3 regions of the Vreelandella sp. V005 genome follow, and region 3 is predicted to be linked to each of the others. Evidence: predicted binding sites of a transcription regulator. Region 3 holds the regulator's gene; each other region holds the start of a gene.
What was found. The regulator PhoB, encoded in region 3, activates phosphate uptake and scavenging genes when phosphate is short. The targets are predictions, from matches to a motif close to TGTCATANNNNTGTCANA.

Region 1 (9,914 bases), on a different contig from region 3:
AATGCCGTGTAGCGCGCGGCGTGGTGCATATGCCGCGGCTGGGTGGCGATGAGACGGTGCTGCAATGCGTAACCGTCAGGGTTTTCTAGCGGCGAAATGACAAAGTGTGCCCCAGGCTCCCTGCACAGTTGTTGGGCAGCCCGCAACGCCCCTACCACCCCGGATGTCTCGTTGGCGTGCTGGCCGGCACTGATCACCACAGCGCGATCACTGCCGACGTGATAACGCGCCTCCACTGCACGGCCTGACCGAGTGGTGGCATAGAGCGCCTGACCGCCAAGGGCTGCCATGAACGGTTTGATCTGGGCAGTGCCGATGGCTTGCTGAGCGTTCTCCAGCGTGACCTCATCGCGCTCGGCAGAAAAGACCGCTAAGGGTCGCAGGCTTATCTGCAGGTAGGCGGTTTCCCCCTGAGTGGATACTTCCGGCACAATCTGGCCCGGCTGAATAGAACGATCACCCAGCGCAAGGCCTGCACGGCGTTGAAAATACTCCAGCGCTGAGAAATAGAGTTCTTCATGCATCGCCTCGCTGAGGCTTATATGTTCGTCATCCCAGGCTAATCGGCGGTCTCTGCTCGGCCAATGTACAGTGAAATTTAGCTCTTCAAAGTAAGGCGGCGCGGACTGCCACTGGGTGGAAGCCAACGTCGCCATCGCCGCTTGAAACAGCGCCTCATAATCGGTCTCCAGGCGTGTTTCACTAACTTCGCCTTGAGGCGAAGTCAACCACAGCCAGCCACAGGGCGAGTACTGCGCCTCACCCACATGATCCTGATGATGGCGGTTGGGCGCTGTCACAAGGTGGGTCTCCCACCCTTTACCCCTTCGCTCCACTTGCACGCGATAGTGGACAGTGGCCGTTGCGGCAGGCGTCGTTTCAACCCCCTCCCAACGAAGCGACACTCCTTGCGGTAGGAGTGCTGCCAGCGGATAGGCTTCCAGTAAAAAGCGACGCGGCGCGTGCGCCAGCACGGGATACTCAATCACCACCGATTGCACTGAAGCCCATGAAAATGCCTCTAAAAAGAAATGCACTAAGGGTTTATAGGCACTATGCAGGCACGCATTAATCCCCGCCTCTTTGAAGGCCGTTTCCGTTGCCTGACGCTCAGCTTCGTCATCAAAGACCCACGCCTCCAATTGGTAGCCTTGATAGGCAGGCGTCGCATAGGTCTCAAGGAGCGTTTTTGTGGTACGTGGAAAGGAGCGCTCGAGCAGTGTTGAAGGGGGTAAACAAAGGGTCGTGTTCATAAGGCAGCACGTTTAGTGAGGTTACGAATAGTGGGAAAAGCCGGACTGGATGCTAATAAAAGCAAACTATGGCCCTGACCACCAATGCCCCATGACAATTTTCCCAACCACAAAAAAAGCTCCCGGATCGAGAGTTTTTTTATCTGCACTTAATCTGCTTACTGATAGCGAGGCTTACCCTACGCGGTGCTGCTTGAGTAAGGTGAGGCTATGCTCTTCTTCGCTTTGCGGCTGTGCCGGTACTTGGCGGGTGCCAACCAGTACGTACCATTCCGCTTCGGAAAGGTAGCATTCACACCAGCGGCCCAGGTCGGCTGCGCACTCCTCGCGGCTAGAATCGCCGCAGCGATAGTCGTTCGCCAGATGCAGCAGGTCTTGGCGGGCGGTGCGCGCACGGGCAGTGCCACCGTGCACTTTTACCAGCGGGCAGCGTCGGTCATAGGCGGCGTTGGTTAACGCATTAAGCCAACGCTCCAATTCATGTGCCTGAATTCCACCATACACTGCCACGCGCGAGCTCCCTGCCCCATTGAAAGGGCATTAGCCTGCCCGATTTACGGGCCGCTGTCACTGGTTAACCTTTGTCCGTTGATTGAGACGTTGCCACGTCTTTTTCAAAAATCTGCTTAAAGCCTTGTAACACGTTGACTACATTGACACCAATTGCCTCTACCGCATAGCCCCCTTCCATAAGAAACACGCAGGGCAAGCCCGCTTGCGCCAAGCGTTCACCTAAAACGGTGAAGTCACTGCTAGCAAAGGTGAAGGCACTTATCGGATCACCCTCAAAAATATCGACCCCAAGGGAGACGATTAAACACTCGCACTCGGCTGCCTTTATCTGTGCTAACGCTTGTTCTAGCGTGGCCAGCCAAGTCGCCACACTGGTACCGGGCGGTAATGGGTAATTGACGTTAAAGCCTTGCCCGTTGCCTTCTCCACACTCATCAGCGTAGCCCAAATAGTAAGGAAAGGTTACCTCGGGGTCACCGTGTAACGAAATGAACAGGACATCATCGCGCCCATAAAAGATCTGCTGAGTGCCGTTGCCATGGTGAAAATCGACATCAAGAATAGCGACCCGGCGCTTACCCGCATCCAATGCGCGCTGGGCAGCCACCGCGGCATTATTGAAGAAACAGTATCCACCGAACTGATCATAAGCGGCGTGATGGCCGGGGGGTCGGCATAGCCCAAAACTGGGTTCGCCGGTTTCCAGGGTATGCTCGACCGCACCAAGCGCTACATCTTTGCTTGCCATGGCGGCTTCAAAGGTTCCTTCTGATATCGATGTTTCCGCTGCCAGCGCGTAATAGCCTAGCTGGCCGCTAATCGAACGCGGAATACGGTCACCGCGCATCGTTCGGGCTGGCCAGATATTGGGGATGGCCTCGCCCTGATGACCGGCAGCACCCCATGCTTCCCAGCAGTTGGCTAAAAATGTCACGTACTGTTCGTCGTGGACCGCCAGCACCGGCGCTAACCCGTAGGCAGTGGGGGTACGAATATCACCAACCTTGGCCTGACGGAGCTGATTGAGCACTAGATCAAGGCGCTCGGGACACTCAAAGGGAGTGACCAAGGCGCCGTCATGTAACTCCGTGCGCGCTTGACGCAAGCGGCTATCCTCTGAGTAAAACGTCAGCATGTCGGCTCCTTGATGCTACGCCAAGCGGTAACGGTTAATCGGTTGGCTGATAGAGGTCGTTAACTGGGCATTTCCAATGGCACGGGCCATCGTCTGGCCCAGTGGCGTTTTTCGCTCGCGTTTTGCTGCTTTAGTTGATATTCAGCCCGGCTAGCGGCAGCGCGGTCTTCAAACGGCTCGGCGCCCAGCAAGGCAACGGGCGGATTGGCACGCGTATAGCGTGCTCCTTTGCCCGCGCAGTGCGCTTGATAGCGTTTTGCCAAATCATTGGTAATGCCGGTATAGGTGCCGCGCTGACACTCCAGCAAATAGAGGTACCACTGCTTGTCGACTTGACGAGGCTGCACGACCGGGCTATTCACCGCAACATACCTTTAATTTGCGCCCACTGCCACATAAGCAAGGGTCGTTTCGGCGTGGCTTCAAGCGGTTAAGTGTGGGCGCGCCATCCACGTACCACCAGCGCTCGTCCTCTTTAACGAAACGCGATACTTCTTCCAGCACGTGCCAGCGTTTACGCCGATGCTCCCCTTCATAGCTACAAAAAAAAGCGCGAAAATGCACTTGGCCGCGATTGGCGAGGGCTGGCTCGGCATGCACAATAACCAGCGATTTCCACGCTGTATCGGGGTCAGGCTCATGCACTTCTGGGCGGGTAGAGGGGTGCCAAGTGGCTAGTAAATAAGTATTAAGGCCTAATGCAAAGGCAGAATAGCGAGAGCGCATTAGCGCTTCAGGATCAGGCGCAGCGGCGCCTTGATGATAACGACCACAGCACTCATCAAGCGCTAATGGGCTACCACAGGGGCAACTTAGCTCATTCGTAGAGGTCATAAAAAAGCTCGTTATTGGCATCTTCTATAGCCTAACCGAAACGACCTATGCGCGTCGCTCGGCGTGTATCACTTTTGTTTCGATATTTATGCCACGTTAGGTATATAGTAGTGGAGCAACACATTCAGACGATGGAGTACGAATCACGATTGATCATTCTTTCCAAAAATTTTGGAGGTTCTCCTATGAAGGTCTTTAAACCGGAATGGCAGTGCACGTTTAGCGTAAACGAAGGCGCGGAAGAATCAGCAACTTGGAAAGAGAAAATCGCGTGGCGGCTCAGAGGCGTTGCTGACCGGCTAGAAGGCGGCGGGCGCACGGTAAAAATTGATTACCGCGTGACACCAGCGGTTAGCCCACAGGAAGTGGATACTTGCTTAGGCAAGGGCTTCGAAGTGACTCAGCGCCTGTTGACGCAGTTAGCGCAACAGCAGGCGTGCGAAGATGTGATGCGCCATGCCAAAGCCGAGCTGTTTGAACAACATCCTCAGCACTGAAATGGTAATCCCAGAAATCCCACCCCTTTAACCGGGTGGGATTTTTATTTGGCCCAAACATAAACGTCGTTAAAAAGGCGTTTCCAGGGCTTTGCCCATTTTGGTAAGAAAATCCTCGCACGCTTCAAGCTGCTCAATATCGATATATTCATCGGGCTGATGCGCCTGGGCGATGCTACCAGGGCCAAGAATGATGGTTTGCAAGCCCTGCCCCTGGAACTGCCCCGCTTCCGTTGCATACGCCACCGCATGGTCGCAGCAACCTGCTGGCAAATGGTCTTTGGCTAAGCGAAGCACCTGGTCGTTGTCGCGGTCGGCCAAGCCCGGCACTGTCACGTTTAGCGGCTCAGTGGTGATTTCAACGTGCTTGCCTTTGGCCTGCAGCTCAGTGCTTAGCTGGGCGCAATAGGCCGCAAAGCGCGCATATATTTCATCGAAGGTGTCCGTGGGCAGGTGGCGAATCTCCCACTCAAACTGACACTCCCGCGCCATGATATTGATCGCCGTACCACCTTTGATTTTACCCACGTGCAGGCTGGTATGCGGCACGTTAAACGCCTCATCGACCCTTCCCTCTTCGACCAATGCCGCCATGGTGTCTTCGATAAAGGTGACCAGCCTTGCCGCTACGTGAATGGCTGAAGTGCCTTGATTGACTTGGCTGCTGTGGGCTTCCTGGCCAATCACGGTAGTACGCAGATTGGTCGCTCCTTTTTGAGCCACCACGGGCTGCATACTGGTGGGCTCGCCAACGATCACATGAGCGCTAGTGGAGTAATGTTTGTAAAAGCGCTTGATGAGGCTGGGCGCGCCGACGCAGCCGATCTCTTCATCGTATGAGAAGCCCAGGTAGATAGGCTGCTGTAAATGCGCCTTCACCCAGGCAGGTACCATGGCGAGCACACTGGCAATAAACCCTTTCATGTCACATGTGCCGCGCCCATAGAGCCGCCCGTCGTTGCCATCGCGCAGCGTGAAGGGGTCACTGGACCACGGCTGCCCGGCTACCGGCACCACATCGGTATGCCCCGAAAGCATCACCCCGCCAGGCGCATCCGGGCCGATTCTTGCAATCAAATTGGCCTTGGTGTTGCACGGGCTCATTACCCGCTCGGCGCTAACGCCGTACGCAGCCAAATAGTCTTCCACGTACTCAATCAACGCCAAGTTGGATTCGCTGGAGGTAGTATCAAAACCAACCAGTTTTTCTAGCAGTTCAATGGCGTGGGGCATAACGTTCTCTTTCCAGGATAGCTTTCAATATAGCGTGTATAAATCGATTGCCGCTAACCCTATCACCCCTCAACCACTTCGCCTACTCCCGCCCGCTCCAACGGCTGTCATCACCTATTCACCTCGCGTTCATTAAAACGTCATCGCGCTTTTCTACTGTTCAATACATCCAAAACAACTTAACAACGCACGACTCGCCTGATGACGTTCAGGCCCACAAGGAGCCGTTATGTCTCGTTTATCACTGCATGCTCTTGCCGTTGGGGTGGCGACTGCCAGCCTGAGCCTATCTGCCCAAGCCGCCACTGAAGTTAGCTGGTGGCACGCCATGGGCGGCCAGCTTGGCGAAATCCTTGAAGGCATCACCGAGGATTTCAACCAGTCCCAAGATGAGTACCAAGTGACACCCAGCTACCGTGGTACTTACGCTGAAACCATGACCGGTGCCATTGCCGCTTTCCGTGCTAACGAGCAACCGCATATTTTGCAAGTCTTTGAAGTTGGTACCGGTACCATGATGAACGCCAAAGGCGCCATCTATCCGGTATATGAGCTTATGGAAGCGCATGACCGCGCTTTTGATAACGATGCCTTCCTACCGGCGGTGGTGGGTTATTACACCGACACCAATGGCAATATGTTGTCGTTCCCATTTAACTCCTCCACGCCGATCATGTACTACAACCGCGACGTGTTCGAGGAAGCGGGCCTTGACCCTGAGCAACCGCCCGAAACGTGGGAAGCGCTGGCCGATGCCTCTCGCCAAATCGTCGAATCTGGCGCGGCTAGCTGCGGTTTCACTTCTTCCTGGCCTAGCTGGGTGATGCTGGAAAACTTCTCGGCCATGCATAACTCGCCACTCGGGACGCTTGAAAACGGTTTTGGCGGCATGCAAACCGAACTAAATTTCAATAACGAGCTGGTTGCCCGCCACTGGGATAACCTGCACGACTGGCAAGAAGAGGGCGTATACCGCTGGGCGGGCCCCGGTACCGGGCCGGATTCCGAGCCGATGTTCTATTCGCAAGATTGTGCGATTTTCTTCGGCTCTTCCGCATCCCGCGCCGATGTCGCTGCCAATGCCGATTTTGAAGTCGGTTATGGTATGCAGCCCTACTACGCGGATGTAGAGGGCGCGCCGCAAAACTCCATTATCGGCGGCGCCACTCTGTGGGCACTGCAAGGCCACAGCGACGAAGAGTATGCCGCCGTTGCCGCCTTCTTCGAGTACCTTTCCCAACCGGAGGTACAGGCCGAGTGGCACCAGCAAACCGGCTACTTACCCATTACCCAAGCCTCCTGGGATTTGAGCGAAGAGCAGGGTTACTACGATGAGAATCCTGGTGCGGATATTTCGCTTAAACAGATGACGCTCAATGAGCCAACGGAAAACTCGAAAGGCCTTCGTTTTGGCAACTTCGTTCAGATTCGCGACATCATCTCTGAGGAGATGGAAGCCGTGATGACTGGCGGAAAATCAGGCCAAGAGGCCGCTGATGACGCGGTGGAACGCGGCAATGCGCTGCTGCGTGACTTTGAATCCGCCAATCAGTAAATAAGCACTCACTTCGCCGCTTGCTCTTATAAGCAGGCGGCGAAGTCGTTTATTACGTCACGCATTAATGACGATGCTACCGAGCTACCCATGCAAACCAAACGCATGACCTTTCCAGGTCGCTGGCTGCCTTTCGCGCTGCTGGCGCCCCAGGTAATAGTGACACTGATTTTCTTTATCTGGCCAGCAGGCCAGGCGCTCTATCAGTCACTACTGCGCGAAGACGCCTTTGGCCTTAAAACGACGTTTGTCGGCCTAGAGAACTTTGCCCGCTTATTTCACGATGGCAGCTACCTCAATTCACTGTCCGTAACGGTGGTGTTTGCACTAGGTACCACAATTTTATCGATGACGGTGGCCCTACTGTTAGCCAGCACAGTGAACCGAATGATTCGTTCGCGTAGTGCCTACACCACCTTGCTGGTGTGGCCCTACGCTATTGCACCAGCGCTTGCCGGGGTTTTGTGGTGGTTTATCTTCAATCCCTCCATCGGCATCGTGCCTTATATGCTAGAAATGGTGGGCTACCAGTGGAACCACCGTAACTCGGGTAGCGACGCCATGCTGTTGGTGATTTTCGCTGCCTCCTGGAAACAGATCTCCTATAACTTCCTGTTTTTCCTGGCGGGCTTACAGTCGATTCCTCAGTCGCTCATTGAGGCGGCTTCGATTGATGGTGCCAGCCCCATTAAACGTTTCTGGACCATTATTTTTCCGCTGCTTTCGCCCACCACGTTCTTCCTGATGGTGGTGAACGTGGTGTACGCCATGTTCGATACCTTTGGCATTATCCATGCCACCACACAAGGCGGCCCGGCCCAGTCGACCAACATTTTGGTTTATAAGGTCTATGCCGACGGTTTCGTAGGGCTCAACCTGGGATCATCGGCCGCCCAATCGGTGATCCTCATGGTGATCGTGGTAATGCTCACCGTCATTCAATTCCGCTTTATTGAACGGCGCGTCAATTATTAAATCGGCCTCGTTGGAGTGTTGCCATGGTTGAAAACCGCCCCTGGGCCAATTTCTTCGCCCACACCGTGTTGATTATTGGCGTCGCGCTGGTGATCTTTCCGGTTTATATCGCCCTGGTGGCGTCAACACAGGCACCGGGTGAGTTAATGCGCGGTACGCTACCGCTGTTACCCGGCAATCATGGGATCGAAAACTATACCCAGATGTGGCAGTCCGGCATATCGACGACGAATTCACCGTCAGCCGCCCTGATGCTCTGGAACAGTTTCGTGATGGCCATGGCCATTACTGTTGGAAAGCTGTCGATTTCGCTGCTTTCCGCCTTTGCGATCGTCTACTTCCGCTTTCGCTTTCGGATGTTTTTTTTCTGGCTGATTTTCGTGACATTGATGCTGCCGGTAGAGGTACGCATTATTCCCACCTTTCAGGTGGTCGCAGACCTCAACATGCTCAATAGTTTTGCCGGGCTGTCGATTCCCTTGATCGCCTCTGCCACGGCAACATTTTTATTTCGCCAGTTCTTTATGACCATTCCTGAAGAGATGCTGGAAGCGGCGCGAGTGGACGGCGCCGGGCCGTTAAAATTTTTTAAGGACATTTTGCTGCCGCTCTCCATCACCAATATCGCCGCGCTGTTCGTCATCATGTTTATTTACGGCTGGAACCAGTACCTCTGGCCACTGCTGATTACCACCGACCCCGACTACACCACTATTGTGATGGGCATTCAGCGCATGACCTCGGAAGAGAACCCCCAGTGGCATCTCGTCATGGCGGCAGTGGTCATGGCGGCACTACCGCCGGTGTTAGTGATTTTGTTTATGCAACGCCTGTTTGTGAAAGGCCTGACCGAGACGGAGAAATAAGATGGCCAGCATTACCTTGGAAGGGCTAAAAAAAACCTATACCGGCAACGTCAATGCGGTAAAAGGCATCGACCTACATATTGAAGATGGGGAATTTGTCGTGCTGGTCGGGCCTTCCGGGTGCGGCAAATCTACCCTGCTGCGCATGGTGGCGGGGCTTGAAACCATTACCGAAGGCACGCTCAAAATCGGTGACCGGGTGGTGAATAAGCTAGAACCCGCCGAGCGGGATATCGCCATGGTGTTTCAGAACTATGCGCTCTACCCACACATGTCGGTGTACAACAATCTTGCCTATGGCCTGAAAAACCGTGGCTTTAATAAAGATGAAATCGAACAGCGTGTGCGCATAGCCGCCAAGATGTTAGAAATTGAAGAATTCTTAGAGCGCAAGCCGCGCAAGCTTTCCGGCGGCCAACGTCAGCGGGTGGCGATGGGCCGTGCGTTGGTGCGTGAACCGGCGGCGTTCCTGTTTGATGAGCCACTTTCTAACCTGGATGCCAAATTGCGCGTACAGATGCGTGTTGAGATCAAGCAACTGCAGCGGCGCCTGAGAACTACCAGCCTCTATGTGACCCACGACCAGTTGGAAGCTATGACGCTGGGTGATCGCCTAGTAGTGCTTAACGCCGGGCAGATTGAGCAAGTCGGCACACCGATGGAGATCTACGCGCGCCCCGCCACCCTGTTTGTCGCCGGGTTTATCGGTTCCCCCGCCATGAACATGCTGTCGGTGGATTACCTAAAGGCGCAAGACCCCAACGGCCTACTGGAAGACCTGCCCGCAGGCACCGATATCGTCGGTATTCGCCCGGATGATATGCACTTAGCCCAACCGGCAGTGCCTCACCTAATTGTCGACTCAACGCTGGCACTGTTTGAAGCCGCCGGTGCCGAAAGCCACTTGTATGTGACCCTTGCCGACAGCGACCAGACCACGGTGATTCGCGTCTCGGGTCAGTCACCGGTCGCCGAAGGTGAAACCCTGCTTTTTTATGTGCCCCGCGACGCCCTGCATCCTTTCAACTTTGAGACGGGAAAACGTACAGAGGA
Region 2 (9,914 bases), on a different contig from region 3:
GCTTCAACTGCGCCAGTTACCTGAGGCAAACCGCAGCGCTTGGGAAGTAGAGTTAGCACGTATCGATAGCGCAGTACGCCACCACCTCGCACGCGCATCGGCGGCGGGTGAAGGCGTGCGTTTTGCACCTATTACGTTGCACACTACACTAGCGCCGCTGCTGAACGGGCTTTCCAGGCTCGCTCAGCGGCGTGGTATCGCGCTGCGTCAAAGCTGGGGACAGGCAATCAGAGTGCATATGGATGAACAAGATATCCAAGAGCTGGTGGGTAATTTAATGGACAATGCGCTGCGCTGGGCACAGAGCGAGGTAGAACTCGATGTACAGGCCGTTGAGCAGCAGTTGGTGTTAACCGTGCGTGATAATGGCCCTGGCATGTCGGAGGCGGAGTGCCAGCAGGCGGTTCAGCGTGGTAAGCGGTTGGATGAACAGCGCTCTGGCAGCGGCTTGGGGCTGGCCATCGTGACCGATCTTGTCGCCCTGTATAGCGGCCAAATGCATCTTACTCGCGCCAGCACCGGCGGGTTAGAGGTAGTCGTCGAACTGCCCGTGGTGGCGCATGGATAACGGAGACCTCATTGGATGAATGGCACTGATACGCTGCCCGATATTTTAGTTGGCCCCTTGTTAAGACGTCTCAGCACGACCCGGCTGGTGTTCTGGATGGTCGCTACCCGGCCGCTAAACATGACCCTGGTGCTACGGCCTGAGCAGCCTGATGCCGAGTCGATAGGGTTGGCGCATCATCACCAGTGCCTTCCCATCGGCCAACGTGCTTTTATTTATCTCATTGATGTCGCGCTTGAGTCACCGCTGCCTTGCGATGAGCGCATCGAGTACGACCTGCAAGTGGAAACGCTAAGCGGCGATTGGCGTTCGTTGCCCGAGTGGGCGCCGTGGCTATGTTATGACGGTGCCGACTACCCCGCTTTTGTGATCGCATCACGGCATCATCGCCTGATGCACGGTTCCTGCCGTAAGCCTCATCACGACAGTGCCGATGGCCTGGTGCGTGCCGATAGCTGGCTAGCCGAGCAGCAATCAGCGCCCACCGAGTGGCCTGCTTGGCTGCTGATGACCGGCGACCAGGTGTACGCCGATGACGTGGCAGGGCCGATGCTACGCGCCGTGCATGCGCTCATCGAACGGCTAGGGTTAGTGGACGAGCGGCTGGAAGGTGCCACGGTCGACGATAGCCAAGCGCTCTATCAATCGCCCGATAGCTACTATCGGCGTGCAGAGCTGCTGCCGGATGTCACCAGCAATGCCGCGCTGCGCGAGCGCTTTTTCGGTGGTGTGAAAAAACCGGTTTTTACCTCGGCCAACGCGCAGAACCATTTGATGACGCTGGCCGAAATGCTCGCCATGTACTGTTTGGTGTGGTCACCGGTGCCCTGGCAAGTGATCACGCCCGACGCCCCCGCTTTAGATGAAAAAGATGCCGAACTCTATCGCCAAGAGCAGGCAGTGATCGACGCCTTTGTGGCGGGTTTGCCCCAATGTGCGAGGTTGATGGCGCACTTGCCCAGCCTGATGATTTTCGATGACCACGATGTCACCGATGACTGGAACCTGACGGCTGACTGGGAACGCACTGCCTATGGGCATCCGTTCTCTAAACGGATCATCGGCAATGCCTTGGTCGCTTATTTGCTCTGCCAAGGATGGGGTAACGATCCCGATAAGCTAAATCCATTGACTCATCACGCTTCAACGCTGCTGAGTGATGGGAGCCAGCCACTGGTATGTGCTGAGCAGAATGGGTTCATTGAACGACTACTGCGTTTTCAGGGCTGGGAATTTCAGGTCCCCGGCACCCCCGCACTGATTGTGCTGGATACCCGCACCCGACGCTGGCGCAGTGAACGCAGCCCTGGTCGGCCCTCGGGTTTAATGGATTGGGAAGCGCTCATGGAGATGCAGCAGGCGCTGCTGGGCGCCAAAAGCGCCGTGATTATTTCTCCCGCACCCATGTTTGGCGTTAAGTTGATTGAGAGTATTCAAAAGCTCTTTACCCTAGTGGGTAAACCGTTGGTGGTCGATGCCGAAAACTGGATGGCCCACCGTGGCGCAGCCAATACGCTGCTGCAGATTTGGCAGCACTCTAAAACGCCCGGCAACTACGTGATTTTGTCGGGGGATGTGCATTACTCGTTTGTTTACGACATTGTGGTACGCCATCAGCGGCGCTCACCGCACCTGTGGCAGATCACCTCAAGCGGGGTCAAAAACACCTTTCCGAAAGACCTACTGAATACCTTTGACCGCTTGAATCGCTGGCTATATGCACCGTGGTCGCCGCTCAACTGGTTTACCAAGCGGCGCAAACTCAGCGTGCACCCCCGCGACCCTGACCGCGCCAGCGCCGGTGAACGGCTTTGGAATGCCAGCGGCATTGGCTTAGTGACACTGGACGAAAAGGGCCACCCTATCGATATTCGCCAGCTCGACGTCGATGGCAGTGAGGTGGTCTTTCCACCGTCCGAAAAACCTCTTACCTAAATGGCTGCTGTGGTTAACACGGCTTGGTGTACGCTGCGCTAACGCGCCGACTGTCATGATAGCGTCACGAAAATGACGCACGATTGCGACCTCCCCATCACCGCCAGGGACGGTTGCACATCAGTACCCGGCTACCTTTGTGAGGTGAAACGCCTGGGCTGATGAATAGGACAGTAGGCAAATGACCGCACAAGAAGCGCAGTGGCTTAACCAGATCATTGTGGCTGAAGAGCTGCATGTATTATTCCAGCCCATTGTGGATGCCAATCAGCAATCGATTTATGGCTACGAAGCGTTGATTCGTGGTCCCAAAACCTCACCGTTGCACTCTCCGCTACGGTTGTTTGACGTGGCCACCCAAGCAGGCCTGCTGGTGGACTTGGATTTACTCTGCCGACGTTTGGCAATTCAGCGTTTTGCCGAGCTTGAATTGCCCGGCCTGCTATTTCTCAATGTCATGCCGTTGACCATCGTCGAGCGCGACTTTCGCGAAGGGTTAACGCTGGGCTTCATTCGTGAGAGCGGTCTGCCCCCTGAAAGGGTGGTGATTGAGCTCACCGAGCATGTGCCGATTCATGACTATGACTTAATGCGCCAAGCGGTAGCACACTATCGCGACATGGGCTTTCAGGTAGCGCTGGACGACCTGGGGGCAGGGCATTCAAGCCTGCGCCACTGGTCGGAACTGCGCCCTGATTTCGTCAAGCTCGATCGGCACTTCATTTCTGGTATTGATCAGGAGCCTGCCAAGCGTGAATTTCTCCGCTCGATTCTCGATGTGGCGCGTAGCCTGGATTGTCAGCTGATTGCCGAAGGGGTGGAGACCGCGGCGGAACATCTTTGCCTATGGGAACTCGACCGTGGGCTCGCCCTGTTACAAGGATTCTACTTCGCTCGTCCCAGCCAGCATCCGCCTTTGCAGCTCGATATGATGCTGCCCTCGACGATTCAGTTAAAAAGCCCGGCGGGCCGCACAGCGCGCTCTATTTTGCGCGCGATTGAACCTATCACCACTGACTGCGCGGTACCGCTCATCTCCGAGCGGTTTCGCCGCCAGCCCAACTTGCGCTGTGTGGCGGTGTTGGAGAACGGTAAACCCTTGGCGGTGGTGCGTCGCAATGCCTTTTTAACCCTGTTTACGAATCCTTATAGCCATGCGCTGTATGCCAAGCGGCGCGTGCTGGATGTGGCGGATGCACGCATGCTGGTCGCAGAGGCAGATACCCCGCTGGAGATATTGAGTCAGCAGCTGACCGATAGCCACGATATCGAGCAGGAAGATTTTGTCATCACCAATGACGCAGGTGATTACGTGGGCATGGGCAATATCGTTGACCTTTTGCGTGAAATCACCGCGATACAGGTACGCCAAGCGCGTCATGCCAATCCGTTGACCGGCTTGCCGGGTAATATTCTGATTAATGAAACCTTGATGACGTATCTTGCCGCAGAGCAAGGCTTTGCCGCTGCTTATGTCGACTTGGATAATTTTAAAGCCTTTAACGACGCTTACGGCTATGCCCGGGGCGACCAGGTGATCATTGCGCTAGCGCGGTTGCTGCAGGCGCAAGTGGAGAGTGCGGGTGGCTTTATCGGTCATATAGGCGGCGATGATTTTATGGTGCTGTTGTCGCTGAATCATTGGGAGAGCGTTTGTGGCCAAATCCTACGCTCTTTCGAAGTGATGGCGCCCGGTTTCTATGAAGATGCCGATCGGCTGAGAGGGGGGATTCAGATTGAAAACCGCCAAAATAGTATTACCTTTTTCCCCTTTGTTAGCGTGTCGATTGCGGTAAAGCCTATCACCGAGACGGCGACTTGCAGAGCGCTGGATATCGCCGCTGAACTGTCTGAGTTGAAGCACCAAGCCAAAAAAATCCCCGGTAACAGTCTGTTTGTTGAGCGACGTGGTCACTGCGTTAGCTTATAAAACATTCTTGTCATGTGACGTTCGCCAAAACGTCACCAAGCGGTCATATAACTGCCCCGCCGTTGTCATCTGAAGTGGTCAGGATTGTCGCTATCTTTTAACAACACGTTAGGTGCCCCATGCAGACGTTATCTTTCTCCCGCACGCTGACCAGCGCCGCCGTTGCCAGTGCCTTCGCCTTGGCGGCCGTGAACGCTTCAGCGGATCTTTCATCGCGTTATGTCGATAACGACGGCGATATGATCGCCGATGTACCTAGCGATGAGTCGCAGTGGGTCGATCCTGATACGCTCGTGTTTGCTTACACGCCGGTGGAAGACCCCGCGGTTTACGCAGACGTATGGTCTGATTTCCTGGCGCACCTGAGCGAAGCAACGGGCAAGGAAGTTCAGTTCTTCCCCGTGCAGTCCAACGCCGCCCAGCAGGAAGCGCTGCGCGCTGGCCGTTTGCACGTTGCCGGCTTTAATACCGGCGGTGTACCGGTGGCGGTGAACTGCGGTGGTTTCCGCCCGTTTGCCATGATGGCGGCCGAGGATGGCAGCTTTGGCTACGAAATGGAGATCATCACCTATCCGGGCAGCGGCATTGAGTCTGTTGAAGACCTAGAGGGCCGCCAGCTTGCGTTCACTTCCGAGACCTCTAACTCTGGTTTCCGCGCGCCTTCTGCCCTGCTGCGCTCCGAGTACGGCATGGAAGCGGGCGAAGATTTTGAAACCGCTTTCTCAGGCTCCCACGACAATTCCATCCTGGGTGTGGTGAACGAAGATTACGACGCGGCCGCCATCGCTAACTCCGTGGGCAAGCGGATGATTTCCCGTGGTGTCGTGAATGAGGGTGATTACGAGATTATCTTCACCTCAGAAACCTTCCCGACCACGGCATACGGGTTGGCAAACAACCTGAACCCTGAGCTTGCCGAGAAAATACAAGACGCTTTCTTCAGCTATGACTGGGCAGGTACCCCGCTGGAAGCGGAGTTTGCCAACTCTGGTGAAGCGCAGTTCGTTCCGATTACCTATCAGGAAAACTGGTCGGTCATTCGCACCATTGCCGATGCTAACGGTGTGACTTACGACTGTGACTGATCGTTAAGGTAAACGGTACTGCACGGCCAGGAAGGCATCCCTTTCTGGCCGTTTCGCTATACAGACGAGGCGGGAAAAATGTTGACACTAAGCGGCGTTGGCAAGCGTTACCCCACCGGGGATCGGGCGCTGACGGACATTGAACTCACGCTGCCCAAAGGCCAGGTAATGGCGCTGATTGGGCCATCCGGCGCGGGTAAAAGCACCCTCATTCGCTGCGTGAATCGGTTAGTGGAGCCCACCCAGGGCAGTATTCGCCTGGAAGGCACGGAGCTGACCAAGCTGTCAGGGCAGAAGCTGCGTCAGGCGCGCCGCTCAATGGGGATGATTTTCCAGGAGTATGCCCTGGTAGACCGGCTCACGGTGATGGAAAACGTGCTATCCGGCCAGCTCGGCTATGTGGGTTTTTGGCGCAGTTTTTTACGTCGCTACCCACAGGAAGCGGTCGTCGAAGCCTTTCGGCTACTCGAGCGGGTAGGGCTGCCTCACGCCATCGATAAGCGCGCCGATGCGCTTTCCGGCGGCCAGCGCCAGCGCGTGGGCATCGCCCGGGCGCTTTTACAAAGCCCCAAGCTACTGCTGGTTGACGAGCCGACCGCCAGCCTCGACCCGAAAACCTCGCGCCAGATCATGCGCTTGATTCGCGAGCTGTGCGCTGAGCGCGACTTGGCGGCAATCATCAATATTCATGATGTGGCCTTGGCGCAGCAATTTGCCGACCGGATTGTCGGCCTGCGCGCTGGGCAAATCGTCTTTGATGGACTGCCGAGTGAACTCACTAGCGAAATGCTCACGACCATTTATGGCGAAGAGGATTGGGATACCACCCCCGAGCCGCTGGATGACGAGGCCGATGACGCGGAAATGACTTCATACCTGCGCGAACTGCCGACGGTGGCAGCCGGGAGTGCTCGATGAGCGAACGGGCAGAGACACAGCTATCACAGGGGCAAGCACGTCAGCAGGCGGCCCAGCGGGGCCAGTGGCGGCGCCTGCCATTGATTGAGAACCCGCGGTTGCGTTGGGGATTGGTCATTGGGGCGGTGATTTACTTAGTGCTGGCGCTCGCCTCGGTCGAGGTGAACTGGGCGCGGGTAGCCGAAGGCGCGGGGCGGGCGGTTAACTTCTTGGGCGCCTTTATGCAGCCTGATTTTGTTAGCCGCTACGACGACATCGTAGCGGGGCTGCTGGAAAGTTTGACCATGACGCTGACTTCCACTGTGGTCGGCGTGCTGCTGGCGATTCCGGTGGGCCTGGGCGCCGCGCGGAACATTTCACCGCTACCGATCTATTTTATATGTCGCGCGATTATTGCCGTTTCTCGGACGTTTCAAGAAATCATTATCGCGATTCTGTTTGTGGTCATGTTTGGCTTTGGGCCGCTAGCGGGGATGATCACCCTGGCCTTTGCGACGATTGGCTTTATGGCCAAGCTGTTAGCGGAAGATATCGAAGACCTGGACTGGCGACAGGTGGAAGCCGTGCGGGCAACAGGAGCAAGTTGGTGGCAAACCATGAACCATGCGGTTCAGCCCCAGGTCATGCCGCGCTTGATTGGGCTTTCGGTTTACCGGCTGGATATCAATTTCCGTGAATCGTCGGTGATTGGTATTGTGGGCGCGGGCGGTATCGGCGCCACGTTGAACACCTCGCTGAGCCGCTATGAGTACGATACCTCTGCCGCTATTTTGCTGATTATTATCGTTATTGTGTTGTTGTGCGAGTACAGCTCGAGCCATGTCCGCCGCTGGACCCAGTAAACGCTTATTAGCCACCCCTGGCCTGTTATTTTTGGAGAACTGCGATGCCAGCATCTATTAACTCACAGGGTCTGCCGGTTTGGCGGCGGCGCACCACCCGCGCCCAATGGCTGCAGTATTTGGCTTGGCTGGCGGGTGTCAGTCTCTTTCTGCTCTGCTGGAAGATGATTTCCGACAATACCATGTGGGTGTTTGTCGAAGACGCTGGCCGCCAAGGGGCGGATCTGATCAGCCGTATGACGCCGCCGGAATGGGGCTACGCCAATGTGCTCTGGAAGCCCATGTGGGACACCATTAACATCGCCACCCTGGGCACCGCCATTGGCATTATGATGGCGTTTCCCGTGGCGTTTATGGCCGCACGTAACACTACGCCACATCCGCTGGTGCGCAGTGCAGCGCTGATGGTGATTGTCTCATCCCGCTCGATCAACTCGCTGATCTGGGCGATGCTGCTAGTCACCATTCTCGGCCCTGGCGTGTTGGCGGGCATTATCGCGATCGCGCTTCGCTCGATCGGCTTTGTCGGCAAGCTGCTTTATGAAGCGATTGAAGAGATCCACCCTACGCCCGTCGAGGCGATAAGCGCGACCGGAGCAAGCCGCCTGCAGGTGATGAACTATGGTGTGCTGCCGCAAGTCATGCCTGCCTTTGCCGGTATTAGCGTCTATCGCTGGGATATTAATATCCGCGAATCGACGGTGTTAGGGTTGGTGGGTGCAGGCGGGATCGGTTTGCAGCTAAACGCCTCGATCAACAGCCTCGCCTGGGACCAGGTCAGCGTCATTTTCATCATGATTTTTGCCACCGTGCTGGTGTCCGAGTGGGTTTCCGCGCGCGTTCGTCACGCGATTATTTAACCGTCAGTGGCACTTTCAAGCGAGGGCTGAGTATGCGTTTTCCTGATGCGGAGATCACCACCATTGATTTGTTGCGCCATGGCGAGCCGGTGGGGGGACGTATGCTGCGTGGCTCTACCGATCACCCGCTGAGCGAAGCCGGCTGGCAGCAAGTAACCGATGCCGTTATGCGCCACACGGTGGAAGGGTATCTGCCTTATGATGCGATTGTCACTTCGCCTCTCATGCGCTGCCGTGAGTTCGCCTTGTGGCTGGGCGAAGAATTCGACCTGCCCGTGCAAGTGGAAGACGATTTCGCCGAATTGCACCTAGGGCAGTGGGAGGGTAAGACGCACGCCCAGGTGTTCGCTGAAGAGGGCACTGAGCGTATGCAGGCGTTCTGGTTTGATCCCGCCAGGTTTTCTCCCCCTGATGGCGAAACGATGCAGGCCTTCGATGCACGACTTGCTGAGGCGTGGCAGCAACTGCTTGCCAACCCTCCCGGCAAACATGTGCTCGTCGTGGCGCATCTTTTTGTCTGCAATGGCCTGCTGCGCCAAGTAATAGCGCAACCGCTTTCGCGGGTGTTGGCGATGGACCTGCCTTACGCCGCGCTGAGTCGGGTGCGTCATGAGCGACATTCACTGGGAGAGACAACGTTTGTCGAGTGGATCGGCCGTTAATCATTGGCGGCTAGGCAGGCTTTGCGCGATGATGAGGGCAAGTAGGTTTACCGGAGCGGCTGTCCATGTGTTTGGCTCGTCTGTTGTCTTTATCTTGTGGTTCTATATCAACGAGTAGATGGGTGTTTGCCTGCTTATTAATGCTGGTACTGACGGGTTGCGCAAGCCGTGATTTGACCCCTATCGAAGCACCCCCCAATCGCGCGGGGCTATCTATGGAACGCGCCCTGATTCTTTCCCGCGCCCAGCAAGCCATTGGCACGCCTTACCGCTTTGGCGGCAATACGCCTGAAGGGTTGGACTGTTCAGGACTGGTAGAGATGACCTATCGAGCGGCGGGGATTCGTGTGCCGCGCACCGCCGACGAGCAGTTTCGTGCGCTGCCCTCCATCGCATCGCCGCGTCCAGGCGATCTCCTCTTTTTTGGTGATCGCCGTAAAGCCACCCACGTTGGTATTTACCGTGGCGATGGCCAAATGATCCATGCGCCCGGCAATGGTCGCGCCGTGGTCAGCGTACCGCTAGAAATCGATTACTGGCAGGCGCGCTTTTTGGGTGCCGCCAGTCCTGCACCTTAAGTTATTGCGATGGGTGCCGATAACATAATACGGCCTCGAATAAATCTTGGCGGTAACGCAATGTTAATAGGTGTGTTGAGTCATAGCGCAGTCGATTGGATAACGGCGCCATACGTGCCCGATCCTACCAGTAGGGGTCGATAACGAAAGGTCAGTCTTTAAGGGCCTAAAACAACAAGGAGAGCAAAGACGTATGTATGAATCCTTGAATTTATCGAAGGAACAGTCTTTGTCTCAGCCATCCACCCAGCCAATATCCGTACTGCCCCGCTCAAAGTTGATGCCGTCGTCGGCCGTTAGCTATTCAGCTTCGCTTGCTGAAACGGTTTTTTACTACGCCAACGAGGCGATCATTATTACCGATGCGGAAAACCGGGTAGTGGAAGTCAACCCTGCCTTTTGTGAGTTAACGGGGATGACGCTGGACGATGTGCAAGGCAAAACGCCTGAAGCGTTTAGTATATTGCCGCTGGATGACAGCCGCACAACGCGCTTGATGCGCGAAGAGTTACAGTTACGTGACCGCAGTAAAAGCC
Region 3 (9,914 bases):
ATTCATCAATAAAACGGCCAGTAGGTTTATAAATGCACGCAGCATGCCAAAAAATTTCATAAACGCAACATGCCAATAAAAACAGTTGCCTATGAAATAGATTTGCGCGCAAAACAAATTAGCGCTGCTTTATTTTGTCAAAAATACTTGTGCAATAATTACACATGTGTCGTTTATTCCTATAACGCTGATGTTTAACGTCATGAATAGTAGGGAGTAGAGAATGAGCGGGATATAGGTAGGCACACTCCTCCCAAACAGGAGGCAACGCGAACTTGAGAAAAGCTAAAAACCGCTGATACACAAAAAACTAGACCCTGCATTAGCAGGGCCCAAGGATACAAGAGAGAGGCAATGACTAACGTTAGCTTCCTTTCCTTTTGTGGGACTCCAACCTTGGATTTTTAACCCTGACCAACGTATTGATTGCCGTTTGATTCGTTCCTTGAATCGATCTGCATCCTTATCGGTGTGATACACACTGCGTGTTTAACACACACCCCAATCGTAATGTATTTCTACGGAATTGCAAACTTTTGTTACCAAATGTTTCCATCACCTTCATCGTGCGTTAGATCTTTCGCCGTATATTCCACTTGGACCTCAGTACGGTTTGATTCTGACTTGATAATATCAGGACGATCACCTTCATCGTACATCAGGTCAGAGGGGCTAAAATCAGCTTGATCAGAGGAGCGCTGTGATTGGGCTTGAATCGGCTCTCTATCGACGGCTAAATCTTGATTGGCTTCAATAGAGATATGGGCAAATGCTAGTGGGCTGGATAACAAACCGAAGGCAAGGCCTAAAACAGCTGCTTTTTTAGCGACAACGTTAAACATAATAATTACTCCTAATGACTAGTTAATACCGCTGAAGTGAAGTAAGAAGGTTAAGTTGGCTTGCTTCTCACTGCGGCGACTTCACTGCCCTGTCAAAGCATATTAGGTGCCAACTTTCTTCTTATTAAGAAAAAACATTTAAAATCAACGATTTATTTTCTATTAATTGCGCACAAAATTAATGTGCAAAACAATATTTAGCGCAAAAATAATGTGCACAAATGACTCATGCGCAAAAAATGTATGTATCGTTATGACACACTTACGATTGCTTTACCTTCTGGGCATAGTGACGGGTGGTTCTTCTTGTAATTGCTAGGGCAAGCGTTTTACTTGGTTAAAATGCATTAACCAAAAAGCTGCTCCCAAGCATAGATGCGAAGGCCAAGTAGGTAGGTATGAGGAAAAGATAATCAGAAGCGGGCAGGCCTAAATTTGTAAAAAACACACAGCAAAAAATTAGGCCCCGCCATGGCGGGGCCCGATATCAGAATAGGCGATAGGTAATGACGAACGTCAGCTTCCACTCCTTGTGCGGGACTCCAACCTTGGAATTAACCCTGACTGACGTATTGATTTCCTAGTGATTCATCCTTGAATCTAAAAAGCATCCTAGCCTTTATAACATCCTGTAGATCACCTCTTCATCCGTTGAAGAGGCATTCTTTGATATCAAAAATTAATTAGCTTTTAACTACCACTGTTTTCTTTGACAAGCTCATCATCACTATACTCAGCATCATCTGAGTGATCGCTAGAATTAGGCTCCATGTCGCTAGCATTGTCGCCTTCGTCATGGGTTAGATCATTAGTCATGTCTTTGGTGTCGTTGCCACCAGTGCTATCAGAACCTTGGGGATCCATCGGCTGTTCATCAGCTGTGATTCCTTGGTTTTCATCAATAGCAGAATTTTCATCTGTTTGGGCAAACGCCAATGGGCTTGCCATCAGGCCAAAAGAAACACCTAAAATGCCAGCTTTCTTGAGAAAATCCTTGGACATCATATTCCACCTCCGATCGCTGTTTGATACCGCTTATTTAAGAAAGAAGGGCCTAGTTAAAAACCAGCATTTCCTGCGGTCGTCTTTCTTACTCTTAACGTTGCAGCGGATGTGCCAAAAAAATGACATTGAAAATAAAACACATAATAAACAACAATTTAAAAAACAAAAGGCGCTCAATAGCCAACTCGCTAGAGTCCTTTTTACACGCCATCAGGTGTGCAAAAATGGCACATGAGCAAACTTTTACCAATCTTACTGCCAATATGACACACTTCTACAGGTGTTGTGCGCTGACATCACTTGCCAAGATTAAACAAGCCGCGAAGCGGGAAATGTACAGCGAAATAGCGCGCCTTTGCCAGGGTGGGATTCGATCTGTAATTGTGCGTCGTGGCGCAGCAATACGTGCTTTACGATGGCTAAGCCTAACCCCGTGCCGCCGGTCGCGGTACTGCGACCTTTATCAACACGGTAAAAACGTTCGGTCAGCCGAGGAATATGAACAGGATCGATCCCATCGCCATTATCTTCCACATCGATTGAACCGCCACCAGCATTACTTTTCCAGCGCAACGTAATGTAGCTCCCTGCTGGGGTATAACGAACAGCATTAAAGGCCAAGTTAGAAATGGCGCTACGAATTTCCTCCTCGCTGCCCAATAAGCGTGCATCGCTTTCAAGTTTCACAGTAATGGTATGGCGCTGATGCGACAGCGCCAGGGCATCATTACAAATGCTGTGTAGCAACGGCCCCAGCGCTAGCGGATGGTGATCTTTGCCGCCCTGATCAATTTCCAAACGAGACAGCAGCAAGAGGTCGTTGACCAGGTTTTGCATTCGCTGCGTTTGCTCCTGCATTTGGTGAAGGCTTTTACCAAGGCGTGGGGGCAACTGGTCAGCGATGTCGCTATAGGTTTCCAAATAGCCGGAGAGGACGGTTAGCGGCGTTCTCAGTTCATGGGAGACGTTGGCAACAAAGTCACGGCGCATCTGCTCGAGGCGATGCAAGCGGGTAATGTCGCGTGCCATGACGAGACGTTCATCATCGCCATAGAGCGTAATTTGATATTGAAGTATACGCCGCTCATCAATAGGCGAAGTGAGCGTTAACGGTTCGCTATAGTTACGTGCATTGAAGTAGCGGATGAAACTGGGATCACGCAGCAGGTTGGTAATATGCTGCCCTCTATCATGGGCGGTTTGGAGCCCCAGCATGGCGGTTGCAGCACTATTCCACCACTCCAAGTCACCATGCCGGTCAAGCATCACCACACTGTCACGCATCGCTTCGGACGACTCTTGAATACGTGCTAAAGTAGCACGCAGTCGGCTTTGCGTAATGCGCTGACTTTTTTGATAGCGATACAAGCGATCAAAGAGCTCGCCCCACATACCGCGTGCAGCAGGTGGCTCGTCGTGAGGGTGTAGGGTTAACCACAGGTACAGCTCGCGCAGTTGTCGCAGGTGATAAAACAGGCATATTGCAAGGCCTACCGAAAGCCCCAGCCCTGCCGAACCCAATAGCCAACCTAGACAAGTCCCCAGCGTCGCTAGCCACGCTAGCCGCCACAGTTCACGGCTCCACAGGCGCACATTTACACCCGGGCAGAGAAACGGTAACCGGTGCCCCGAACCGTTTGAATCAGGTTTTGATGCACATCACCCAACGCTTTGCGTAAGCGACGAATATGCACATCAACCGTACGCTCTTCTACATACACATTGCCACCCCACACTTGGTCAAGCAGTTGGCTGCGTGTGTAGGCACGCTCTTGATGGGTCATGAAAAACTGCAACAAACGATACTCGGTGGGGCCCATTTCCAACGCTTTGCCGTGAGCACTAACTCGGTGGCTGACCGGGTCTAGCAAGAGACCGTTAATCTCAATCGGATCTTCAACGCCACGAGGAGTAGCGCGGCGGAGCACTGCTTTTAGCCGTGCCACCAATTCACGAGGAGAAAAAGGTTTGGTGATATAATCATCGGCGCCTGCTTCAAGCCCTTGAATTTTATTATCTTCCTCGCCTTTAGCGGTCAGCATAATAATGGGGATCTCAGCCGTGGCTTCTTCGCGTTTCAAACGCCTAGCCAGCTCAATACCGCTGGTGCCGGGCATCATCCAATCGAGCAGCAGTAAATCCGGTTGATGGTCAACGACCATGGCATGAGCATCCTGGGCGTTATCTGCTTCGAGCACGCGGTAGTCAGCCATTTCCAGCGCTACCGCGATCATCTCGCGAATCGACGATTCATCATCGACAATCAGAACGGTCTTGGCGGTCATACCAGAGCCTCACGGTGTTCAAAAAGCCAGTTCAAAGAAAGCCAGTCTAAAGATCAATTCTTCAATGACATGTCAGTGACGATAACACCATGACTTGATGACAGTTACATGACAATCGCCGTTATTAGCCCACCGCAGGCCACCAACTTAGCGCAATACCGGCAAAAACAAGCAGACCCGACCAGTGGTTGTTGAGGAACGCCTGGAAGCAGGCATCCCGCTCACGGTGGCGAATCAAATGCTGCTGGTGCAAAAAAGTCGCTGCCATGGCAACAAGCCCCAGCCAGAAGAACCCACCTAAACCGGCTCGCCAACCAACCCATGCCAACAGCATCAGCGTCGCCGCCTGCAGCAAGCCAATCATTAAGCGATCTGCACTACCAAACAGCACGGCGGTTGATTTAATACCAATTTTCACATCATCGTCACGATCCACCATGGCGTACTGCGTGTCGTACGCGACCGTCCACAGCACATTGGCAAAGAAAAGCAGCCATGCTTCTAGCGGCACGTGGTTCAGCACGGCGCCAAACGCCATTGGAATGGCCCATGAAAACGCCGCGCCGAGTACCACTTGAGGAAAATGGGTATAGCGCTTCATAAACGGGTAAATAACCGCCAGTAATACGCCACCCAGCGACAGCAGCACCGTAAACCAATTGGTCAGCAGTACCAGAATAAAGGCAGTGGCCACCAGCGCAATAAATAGCAGTTGGGCCTCGGTTTCACTGATACGCCCCGTCGCCAGCGGACGATGCTTGGTGCGTTTTACATGGCCATCAAAATGACGATCCGCATAATCATTCACCACACAGCCAGCAGCCCGCATAACGTAAACACCCGCTATAAAAATCAGCAGGGTATTTCGGCCTGGCACGCCTTCCGCCGCAAACCAAAGCGCCCAAAGCGTCGGCCACATCAACAGCCACGTACCAATAGGTCGATTCAAACGCATTAGCTGTAGAAAATCTGCCACGCGAACCAACCCTTTTGGTCGCAACAGTGAACGATCCATGCTTACCTCACGAAAAATAAGATGCAGGCGCTAGCCTAGCGCGAAGGCAGATCAAGGTCATCTGCCATCGCCTGCAAAAAATACTCTTGCACCAATAACGTTAACCCGCCTTGCTGAGTGCCCAGTTGAAAAACGGAGCGCCTGCCCCAGGTGCTGTTAGGCACGACACCGTTGGCACGAGCAAAGGCGGGGGGATGCGTGGTAGCCTCTAGCGGCCCACGAATTAAACCTGGCTGACGAAATAACCAGCTCCCTAGCGAACGCTCTCCCAAATGCTCCATTCGTTGGCCCTTTAATTGTGTAAGAGGGGCCACAGAGCGCGCCACCACCCAGGGTATTTCATCAATACATAGCGCTACTTCCCGCAGCCAGGCATAACGCTTGAGCCCAATGCCCAGCGCCTGGGCCTCATCCTGTCGCGGCCAGCCAACGCCCTGATAAAGTAAGCGTACGCGAAACGGCCTATCCCCCCCGGCAGCGATTAAACGGGCGGTTAAAGAATCTGTCGAAGCAACCCATCTCCACCAGGGCATCCCCATGGCAGACCGCACTGCTTCAATGGGACGCCAATAGGGAAACAGCGTGGGTTGCGGGAAAGCAGGCGATGTCACCGAGTTCTCCAGAACAATAATCGGGGCGGCTAGTGTAACATGGGGTCCTGATAGGCTTTTGTTTCAGCGACCCCCTTGGTAACCGCATGCCCGCATCACCCTCCCAGGTACCTTCAACGACGCAGAAAATGTCAACCTCTCACGCCGAGCTGATAATTATTGGCACCGGAATGGCAGGCATAGGGCTAGCGCGCGCCCTGCGCCGACAAGGCGATCAACGCTCAATGACACTGGTTAGTGCTGACAGTGGTGATGACTATAGCAAGCCTCTGCTTTCCACCGGCTTCGCTAAAAAGCTAACGCCCCACCAGCTAGCACAGCGAAGCGCTGCCGAACTTGGCGACGAGTTGAACGCGCGCATCGTTATCCACACCCCTGTGGTGGCAATGGATGTGGATAACCAAATGCTGTTGCTCGACACTGAACAAGCACCCCACGCTGAAAAGCTTCGCTACGACAACCTGGTATTAGCCACCGGTGCGGCGCCCAGAATGCCGTTCAGTATTGATTCCAGTGTCGCCCCACGCTGCTTCACTATTAATGACCTTGATGACTACCGGCGCTTCCATACTGCGTTAGGCCAAGGCCCCGCGCGGGTGGCGATCATTGGCGCCGGGCTGGTCGGCTGCGAATTTGCTAATGATCTGCACGCCGGCGGTCATCACGTCAGCATCATCGCGCCGGAAACGACACTGCTTCCCCGCCTGCTTCCCGCGCCACTGGGGAACGCCCTGGGCGATGCCTTTAACGAAGCAGGCATCGGACTACACCTTGGCCGCGCCATTGATTCAATAGCACGCAGCCACGGGGAAAGTATCGTCTTACGTTTGGATAACGGCGAGACGATCAGTGCTGATTTCGTGCTCATGGCCACCGGCCTAGCGCCGCGTACGGCGCTTGCCAAAGCCGCTGGCTTAAGCGTTTCACCTAGTGGCATAAAGGTTGACCGCCAACTACGCACCTCCCACCAGAACATCTTCGCATTGGGCGATGTGGCATGCGTCGATGGCGTGAATGCCATGTACGTACAGCCGCTGCAAGCAAGTGCCAAAGCCCTGGCGGCGACACTTTCGGGCACCCCCACAACGGTCAGCTTCGGCACTTGGCCAGTGGTGGTTAAAACACCGCTACTACCGGTGGTTGCCTACCCGCCAAAAGAGACGCCAGCACGATGGCGAATTGAAGGTGAAGGCGGCGATATCAGTGCCTTGGCCGAAAATAAAGACGGACGTTTGATTGGTTTTGCGTTGACAGGCGGCTGCGTGAGAAGGAAAGTGGAGCTTTCCAGAGCAGCACCTACGCTGCTAGGCTGATTTTCGTAGCGTTCAAGGCTAGGCTAGAGAAGCTAACCTATGCTTAGCAACGCATCTAACAACCTGTATTTGTTTTACGTATGACACATTAATAATGGGAGATTCCTTATGCGCAAACCTGAACTCGCTGCTGCTATCGCTGAAAGCGCCGACCTGTCTAAAGATAAAGCAGGCCAAGTACTGAACGTTATTTTGGATGAGATCACCAATAGCGTTGCCAAGGGCGAAGATGTCGCTTTGATTGGTTTTGGCACCTTCACCGTGCGTGAGCGCGCAGCGCGTACTGGTAAAAATCCGCAAACTGGTGCGCCATTGCAAATTCCCGCCAGCAAAAATGTTGCCTTCAAGCCAGGCAAAGCCCTTAAGGAAGCCGTTTCCTAATGAAGCTCAAGCTGACGCTGTGGCTGCTGGGCGTCATGCTCAAACGCGCCCTGCGCCGCAAGCCGCGCTTTCGTGAACAATTAGAACGCATGCGCGGTCTGGACTGGGGGATTGCGACGGAAGATCTAAGCATTGCCCGCCACTACCGGATGACGCCAAAAGGCATCAGCACTGGTAAAGGGCTGCCCGTCGATTTAGATCTTGAACTGCGTTTCCGAGACCAAGCCACCGCCTTACAAGTGCTCAAAAAGCCAACTCAGCAAGCCTTCCTTGATGGCATGATGAGCGGTAACGTGCGTTTAGTAGGCGACTCCGCCGATATGAATAAGCTGCAGAAACTGCTCAAGTATTTGTAGCCTTTCACGATTGGCCAAGGGTAGCGGGGGTAAGCTAGCCCACGTCAGAGGTATAACAGCTACCGATGGACATACCTCATCAACGCTTGGTTTACTTCCGCGTTACGCTGGAATCTGGTTCAGTGCGCCGCGCTGCGGCGCGCTTGGATATCGCTCCTTCGGCCGTTAGCCGACAGATTTCATTGCTAGAAGAAGCCCTGGGGGCGACCCTCATGGAGCGTCAGCGTGACGGCATTTCACCTACCCCGGTGGGTGAAATGTTGCTTGAATACTGCGAACGTCGCGGCGCGCTTGATGAAGGTTTTATTGCCTCTCTCGAAGCTTACCAACGCCTGGAAACGGGCAAGATATCACTGACGGTCGGTGAAGGCTTTGTCAGCGACCTAGTAGCCTCCCCACTACATGAATTTACCCGGCTTTATGCGGGCATCCAACTCGACATCCACATCGCAGGTACCTCGGGCATCATTGACGCCATTGTCGGCGATCACAGCCATATTGGTTTAATGTTTCATGAGCGTACCCATCCACAGCTGCGCTTCTGGGCCTCCAGCCCTCAGCCACTGATGGCTATTCTGCCGCCCAACCACCCGTTAACCAACCAAACGTCACCGCTCACGCTAACCCAGCTTAGCGGCCAGCCCATGGCCATGTGGGACACCAGCCACGGCGTTCGGCAAATGGTCGACCAGGCGTTTCAGCAATCACGCATCGTCCCGCGCCTGGCGATGAACACCAACTCGATGGTAATTTTGGCGCAATATGTGCGCAGCGGCATGGGCATTACCCTACTGCCCGCCTTTGCCGTCGCGCACGATTTGGAAGCTGGCACGCTCGTAGCGCGCCCGGTAGATAATCCCCTTTTTCAGCGCTCCCAGGCCCACATGGTCACGCGCGTGGGCCGCCAACAGCCCAAGGCCAGCATTCTATTGTTACGCCATTTACAACGCTGGATGCAGGCTTTTCGCGACCCGGTCTCCGCAAGCGATCAACCCACGCCGCTGCCGTAGCCAAAGGCGACGCTGGCTTCCGGTGCCGTTTCCACCCAGACGCTTTGCGGCACCGTGTATTCACGCAGGCCATCCAACCCGCTAGAGCGGCCAAAACCACTGTCGCCAAAGCCCCCAAACGGCGACATTACGCTGATGGCTTTATAGCTATTGATCCACACCGTGCCTGCACGCAATTGCCCAGCCACACGATGCGCACGCGCTACATCCTGGCTCCAAACGGCGCCGGCCAAACCAAAGCGGGTTTCGTTGGCAAGCTGAATAGCCTCGGCTTCATCATTAAAGGCCATAGCAATCAGCACGGGTCCAAACACTTCCTGCTGGGCAATTTCCATGTCTGGCGTGACATCGATAAGCACGGTAGGGGCGATAAAATACCCCTGGGCTTCGTCAGGTAAGCCTTCAGGGCGTTTGCCGCCCGTTAACACTCTCGCGCCTGCCGCTTCGGCGGCCTCAATCATGCGGGTGACCTGCTCCAATTGGCGGCGATTCTGTAGTGGCCCCATGCGCGTCGCTTCATCGCTAGGTAACCCCACCACAATCTGCTCCGCTGCCCGCGCCAAGCGAGTAGTGACTTGCTCAAACACCGAGCGCTCAATCAACAGCCGTGAGCCCGCCACACAGCTCTGGCCAGCGGCAGCAAAAATAGCCGCCTGAGCACCCGCGACGGCTTCATCCAGCTTGGCATCGGCAAACACGATATTGGCCGACTTACCCCCCAGTTCTAACACGCTGGGTACCAGCCTGCGGGCACCCGCCTCGGCAATCATCCGGCCACTCTGGGGAGAACCGACGAATACCAGCTTGCTGATGGCGGGATGATCGGTCAGCGCGGCGCCGGTCGTTTTTCCCAACCCGTTGACGATATTGATCAGCCCTTTAGGCAGCCCCTGACCGACGTTTCCAGAGCATTCAAGCAGCTTGGCAATCACCACCGATGAGAACGGCGTCAGCTCGGAAGGCTTCAGCACGACACCGTTACCCGCCGCAATAGCCGGGGCCAACTGCCAGGCGCAGGTGAACATCGGCGCGTTCCAGGGGGTAATCTGCCCCACCACGCCATAAGGCACATGACGTACATAGTTAAGGTGCGAAG

Region 1: the regulator PhoB is predicted to act here: its motif matches at 5,571-5,588, upstream of ugpB (sn-glycerol-3-phosphate ABC transporter substrate-binding protein UgpB).
Region 2: the regulator PhoB is predicted to act here: its motif matches at 4,464-4,481, upstream of phnD (phosphate/phosphite/phosphonate ABC transporter substrate-binding protein).

Annotation. Positions count from the first base shown of each region.
Region 1 is NZ_JBQXYA010000004.1:174,719-184,632, reverse strand. It holds gene ACUN8H_RS12020 (M14 family zinc carboxypeptidase) at 1-1,253, opposite strand, end outside; gene ACUN8H_RS12015 (hypothetical protein) at 1,428-1,763, opposite strand; gene ACUN8H_RS12010 (histone deacetylase family protein) at 1,828-2,901, opposite strand; gene ACUN8H_RS12005 (GIY-YIG nuclease family protein) at 2,961-3,263, opposite strand; gene ACUN8H_RS12000 (YchJ family protein) at 3,256-3,735, opposite strand; gene ACUN8H_RS11995 (hypothetical protein) at 3,921-4,232, shown strand; gene argE (acetylornithine deacetylase) at 4,302-5,465, opposite strand; gene ugpB (sn-glycerol-3-phosphate ABC transporter substrate-binding protein UgpB) at 5,695-7,020, shown strand; gene ugpA (sn-glycerol-3-phosphate ABC transporter permease UgpA) at 7,111-7,995, shown strand; gene ugpE (sn-glycerol-3-phosphate ABC transporter permease UgpE) at 8,019-8,861, shown strand; gene ACUN8H_RS11970 (sn-glycerol-3-phosphate import ATP-binding protein UgpC) at 8,863-9,914, shown strand, end outside.
Region 2 is NZ_JBQXYA010000004.1:202,410-212,323, forward strand. It holds gene ACUN8H_RS12105 (sensor histidine kinase) at 1-568, shown strand, start outside; gene ACUN8H_RS12110 (alkaline phosphatase D family protein) at 584-2,503, shown strand; gene ACUN8H_RS12115 (bifunctional diguanylate cyclase/phosphodiesterase) at 2,685-4,433, shown strand; gene phnD (phosphate/phosphite/phosphonate ABC transporter substrate-binding protein) at 4,553-5,518, shown strand; gene phnC (phosphonate ABC transporter ATP-binding protein) at 5,597-6,436, shown strand; gene phnE (phosphonate ABC transporter, permease protein PhnE) at 6,433-7,278, shown strand; gene phnE (phosphonate ABC transporter, permease protein PhnE) at 7,323-8,138, shown strand; gene ACUN8H_RS12140 (histidine phosphatase family protein) at 8,171-8,800, shown strand; gene ACUN8H_RS12145 (C40 family peptidase) at 8,866-9,378, shown strand; gene ACUN8H_RS12150 (putative bifunctional diguanylate cyclase/phosphodiesterase) at 9,659-9,914, shown strand, end outside.
Region 3 is NZ_JBQXYA010000006.1:157,947-167,860, reverse strand. It holds gene ACUN8H_RS14420 (hypothetical protein) at 540-842, opposite strand; gene ACUN8H_RS14415 (hypothetical protein) at 1,533-1,847, opposite strand; gene phoR (phosphate regulon sensor histidine kinase PhoR) at 2,157-3,440, opposite strand; gene phoB (phosphate regulon transcriptional regulator PhoB) at 3,443-4,132, opposite strand; gene ubiA (4-hydroxybenzoate octaprenyltransferase) at 4,257-5,147, opposite strand; gene ACUN8H_RS14395 (chorismate--pyruvate lyase family protein) at 5,183-5,758, opposite strand; gene ACUN8H_RS14390 (NAD(P)/FAD-dependent oxidoreductase) at 5,887-7,071, shown strand; gene ACUN8H_RS14385 (HU family DNA-binding protein) at 7,180-7,452, shown strand; gene ACUN8H_RS14380 (hypothetical protein) at 7,452-7,808, shown strand; gene ACUN8H_RS14375 (LysR family transcriptional regulator) at 7,874-8,818, shown strand; gene ACUN8H_RS14370 (aldehyde dehydrogenase family protein) at 8,797-9,914, opposite strand, start outside.